2 regions of the Nonomuraea sp. NPDC005501 genome follow, and region 2 is predicted to be linked to the other one. Evidence: riboswitches for the same ligand, from Rfam matches in the RefSeq annotation. Region 2 holds a riboswitch; the other holds the start of a gene.
The links. A riboswitch is a leader RNA that binds a small molecule or an ion and turns the genes downstream of it on or off. The one in region 2 is predicted to bind glycine.
Positions count from the first base shown of each region.

Region 1: another riboswitch for glycine. It lies ahead of gcvT (glycine cleavage system aminomethyltransferase GcvT); the one in region 2 lies ahead of gcvP (aminomethyl-transferring glycine dehydrogenase).

Region 1 is NZ_JBEXDT010000007.1:127,489-129,947, forward strand. Features, by position in the region: gene gcvH (glycine cleavage system protein GcvH) at 1-135, opposite strand, end outside; gene gcvT (glycine cleavage system aminomethyltransferase GcvT) at 132-1,217, opposite strand; glycine riboswitch at 1,346-1,443, opposite strand; gene ABZS51_RS06860 (gamma-glutamyl-gamma-aminobutyrate hydrolase family protein) at 1,519-2,208, opposite strand; gene ABZS51_RS06865 (3-oxoacyl-ACP reductase) at 2,217-2,459, opposite strand, start outside.
Region 2 is NZ_JBEXDT010000049.1:35,569-38,027, forward strand. Features, by position in the region: gene ABZS51_RS23410 (bifunctional nuclease family protein) at 1-231, shown strand, start outside; gene ABZS51_RS23415 (MerR family transcriptional regulator) at 380-1,000, shown strand; glycine riboswitch at 1,020-1,115, shown strand; gene gcvP (aminomethyl-transferring glycine dehydrogenase) at 1,268-2,459, shown strand, end outside.

The DNA of each region.
Region 1 (2,459 bases), on a different contig from region 2:
CTGGACGTACACCACGTCGCCAAGGGCCTCGGCGGCGTACGCCGTGACGCCGACGGTCACCGTGATGGCCTCGTCAAGGCCGGCCACCCACTCGTGCTCCTTGGTGTAGCTCAGCTCGTCAGGGATGTTGCTCACTTGTTCCTCCTGTAGAAGGGCAGCTCCACGAGGTCCATGGCCTCATGGCTGCCCCGGATGTCCACGGCCAGACCTTCGTCCGCCCCGGTGTCGACGTAGGCCATCGCGATGGGCCTGCCCAGGGTCTGGGAGGGGGCACCGCTGGTGACCTCGCCGACGACGGCACCGTCCTTGGTGACCGGGAACCCATGGCGGGGCACCCGGCGGCCCCGGGCGACGAGACCGACGAGCCGGCGCCGCGGCGGCGTGTCCTTGACCGCCTCCAGCGCCGACCTGCCGACGAAGTCGCCCGGCTTGTCGAATTTCACCACTCTGCCCAGCCCCGCGTCGAACGGGGTCAGCTCGGCGCTCAGCTCGTTGCCGTACAGCGGCATGCCGGCCTCCAGGCGCAGCGTGTCGCGGCTGGACAGGCCCGCGGGGCGCAGCCCGTACGGCTCGCCGGCCCGCGTGAGGGCGTGCCAGAGCGGCACGGCGTCCTCGTTGGCCACGAACAGCTCGAACCCGTCCTCGCCGGTGTAGCCGGTGCGCGCGATCAGCGCCTGCCGCCCGTCGACCACGCCGGGCAGTCCCGCGTAGTACTTGAGGCCGGGCAGGTCGGCGTCGGTGAGGGTGGCGAGGATCTCCTGGGCGTGCGGCCCCTGCACGGCGATCAGCGCGTACTGCTCGGAGCGGTCCTCGACCACCGCGTCGTACGACTTGGCGCGCCCGCCCAGCTCGGCGGCGACCTTCTCGTAGTTGGAGGCGTTGGCCACGACCATGAACTCCTCGTCGCCCAGCCGGTAGACGATGAGGTCGTCGAGCACCCCGCCCCGCTCATTGACGATCATGGTGTAGCGGGCGCGACCGGGCGCGAGAGCCGACAGGTGGCCGACCAGGGCGTAGTCGAGTGCCTCGCCCGCCTGCGGCCCGGTGACGAAGATCTCGCCCATGTGCGAGAGGTCGAACAGCCCGGCCGCGCCGCGGACGGCGTTGTGCTCGGCGGACTCGCTCCCGTAGCGCAGCGGCATCAGCCAGCCGGCGAAGTCGGTGAGCGTGGCGCCGAGACTCTCGTGAACGTCTCGCAACGGTGTGGGTCGGGACATTTCGCACCTCAGGGCAGGGTCGGATGCCAGGATCCTCCCCCTCTGTCATGGTTGCCTGAGAGCTTCGCCCGGGCTTTGCCGGACTTTCACCTTCGGCGAGGCCCGGGGGCCTGCTTTCCAGAGGTCACCTCGTCCGTGCGGTCCTTTGCCTTGAGAGGTTCGCGGGGAGGGCTTGCTCCTTCAGGGACCCTGGATGGCTGTCAGGGCGCTCTCCCGCACGGGTTCGCCGGTGATGCCCGCAAGCCTAGTGCCGTGACGGGGCTGTTGTCGCGTGCGCCCCCTCGGGATCGCCGGGTCCGTCTCAGCAGGCGGCCACCAGGGCCTCGAACAGCGCGCAGTCGGCCGCCGCCTCCGGATGCCACTGGACGGCCAGGGCGAACGGGTGCCCGTCCAGCTCCACCGCCTCCACCGTGCCGTCGCCGGCCGTGGCCGTCACGGTCAGCCCCCGCCCGAGACGGTTCACGGCCTGGTGGTGGTAGTGCGGCACCTCCACCGGCTCGGCGCCGAGCGCCTTGGCCAGCCGCGAGCCCGGCGCGGGTCGTACCGGCAGGTGGCCGAACACGCCCGGCGCGGGGGAGTGCCCGGTGTGGCCGACCACGTCCGGCAGGTGCTGGTGGAGGCTGCCGCCGAGCGCCACGTTCAGCACCTGCAGGCCGCGGCAGACGCCCAGGTAGGGAACCCCCCGCTCCAGCGCCGCCGTCAGCAGCGCGAACTCCGCGTCGTCGCGGAAATTGCGCACGTAGCCGGTGCGCTCGTGCGGCTGCTCGCCGTAGCGGGCGGGGTCGATGTCGCCCCCGCCGGCCAGGACGAGCCCGTCCAGCCGGGCCGCCACCGGGCCGGGCTCGCCGGCCGGCGGCAGCAGCACCGGCTGCCCGCCGGCCCGCACCACCTGCTCCACGTACATGAACGGCAGGAGCGCGGTGTCCAGCTCCCAGACGGTGTAGCGCGCGGGCTCCACGTACGTCGTGATGCCGATGACCGGACGGGACACGATCCCCCCTACAGCGGCGTCACGTAGGCGCCGGAGATGCCCCCGTCGACGAGGAACTCCGACGCCGTGACGAACGACGCGTCGTCGCTGGCCAGGAACGCCACCGCGGCGGCGATCTCCGACGCCTCGGCGAACCGGCCCACCGGCACGTGCACGAGCCTGCGCTGCGCCCGCTCCGGGTCCTTGGCGAACAGCTCCTGGAGCAGCGGCGTGTTGACCGGCCCGGGGCACAGGGCGTTGACCCGGATGCC
Region 2 (2,459 bases):
CGCGACGGGATCTTCTTCGCCGACCTGGTGTTCTCCAACGGCGTCGAGGTCAGCGCCCGGCCGTCCGACTCGATCGCCCTGGCCCTGCGCACCGGAGCGCGCATCTTCGCCAGCGAGGAGGTCGTCCAGGAGGCCGGTGTGATCATCCCCGACGACCAGGAGGACGAGGTGGAGAAGTTCAGGGAGTTCCTTGACACGATCACCCCCGAGGACTTCGGCAGGGCGGGGTAGGTATTTCAGTGCATTTACGCTTCACGACGCGCCGAGCCGGATCGTTGACTGAGCATGGTCACGGTCCTACGGTGCAAGTGAAACCCGTGGCCGCCTTTTTACGAACCCCCAGATCAGGTCACGGGATGAGAGAAAGCCGGAGGTCCGCGTGGCGGTCAGCAGCGGCGAGGGAAAGACGGCCGGCCAGGAAGACTCGGTACGGCGCGAGAGCGCGCGGCAGCGTGCCGGGGAGCAGGGACTGCTCTTCGACGAGCGACCGGCGTCGCTGCCGGGTGACATCGGATACCGTGGCCCGACGGCCTGCGCGGCGGCCGGCATCACCTACCGGCAGCTGGACTACTGGGCACGCACCGGACTGGTCGAGCCCACGATAAGAGCGGCGCAGGGCTCCGGCTCCCAGCGGCTCTACAGCTTCCGCGACATCCTGGTGCTCAAGGTCGTCAAGCGGCTTCTCGACACCGGGGTCTCCCTCCAGCAGATCCGTACGGCCGTGCAGCACCTGCGTGAGCGCGGGGTGGCCGACCTCGCCCAGATCACGCTCATGAGCGACGGTGTCAGCGTCTACGAGTGCACCTCGGCCGACGAGGTGATCGACCTGCTCCAGGGCGGTCAGGGCGTCTTCGGCATCGCCCTCGGCCGGGTCTGGCGCGAGGTCGAGGGCTCCCTCGCGGAGCTGCCGGGGGAACGAGCGGCGGTCGCGGACACCGTCCCGGCCGACCACCCCGCTGACGAGCTGGCCCAGCGGCGGCGTGCGCGCCGCACAGGGTAAAGTGAGAGCGCAAGGCTGACGACCCCGTGCGGGAGAGTCCCCGGGCTTCGTCCCTGGGGCGCCGAAGGAGCAACCCTCCCCGGAATCTCTCAGGCACCTGTACCGCTCGGGTGAGGCGTCTCTGGAAAGCAGGCGCGCCCGCCAGGCGCGTCTCACCGACGGTGCAAGCCCTCCGGGGTGAAGCTCTCAGGTCCGCATGACAGAGGGGGAGACCCGGCATAAGCCCGCGCCCTGGCGCCGGTCTCCACAGCCTCGGGAGGCACCTCCATGACCGACCTGTCAGCTCCGCCGTTCTCGGCCCGGCACATCGGCCCCTCCGCCCCGGAGCAGCAGCGCATGCTCGAGGCCGTCGGCTTCGAGTCCGTGGCCGACCTCGTGGCGGTGGCCGTGCCCGAGGCCATCAGGGCCAAGGACCGGCTGAGGCTGCCCGCCGCGGTCGGCGAGACCGGCGCGATCGCCGAGCTGCGCGCGCTGGCCGGCCGCAACCAGGTCCTCACCTCCATGATCGGCCTCGGCTACCACGAGACGGTCACGCCTGCGGTCATCCGCCGCAACCTCCTGGAGAACCCCGGCTGGTACACCGCCTACACCCCGTACCAGCCCGAGATCTCCCAGGGCCGGCTGGAGGCGCTGCTCAACTTCCAGACCGTGGTCTCCGACCTGACCGGCCTGCCCGTCGCGGGCGCCTCCCTGCTCGACGAGGCCACGGCCGCCGCCGAGGCGATGACCCTGGCCCGGCGGGCCGGCAAGGTCAAGAGCCCCGTGTTCGTCGTGGACGCCGACACGCTGCCGCAGACCAAGGCGGTGCTCGCCACCCGCGCCGAGCCGCTCGGCATCGAGCTCGTCGAGCACACCCTGGAGGGCGAGCTGCCCGAGTGCTTCGGCGTGCTCGTCCAGTACCCCGGCGCCTCCGGCCGCCTGCGTGACTTCCGCGCGGTCGCCGAGGCGGCCCACGCCTCCGGCGCCCTCGTCGTGGCCGCCGCCGACCTGCTGGCGCTCACGCTCGTCGCCGCGCCCGGTGAGCTGGGCGCCGACATCGCCGTCGGCTCCTCCCAGCGCTTCGGCGTCCCGCTCGGCTTCGGCGGGCCGCACGCCGCGTACATGTCGGTGCGCGAGGGCCTGCAGCGGCAGATGCCCGGCCGCCTGGTCGGCGTCTCCGTCGACGCCGACGGCGACCCCGCCTACCGGCTGGCGCTGCAGACCCGCGAGCAGCACATCCGCCGCGAGAAGGCCACCAGCAACATCTGCACCGCCCAGGTGCTGCTCGCCGTCATCGCCGGCATGTACGCCGTCTACCACGGGCCCGAAGGGCTGCGCCGCATCGCCGCCCGGACCCACCGGCACGCCGCCGCCCTCGCCGAGGCGCTGCGCCGCGGCGGCGTCGAGGTCGTCCACGGCGAGTTCTTCGACACCGTGCTGGCCCGCGTCCCCGGCAAGGCCGCCGACGTCGTACGGCTGG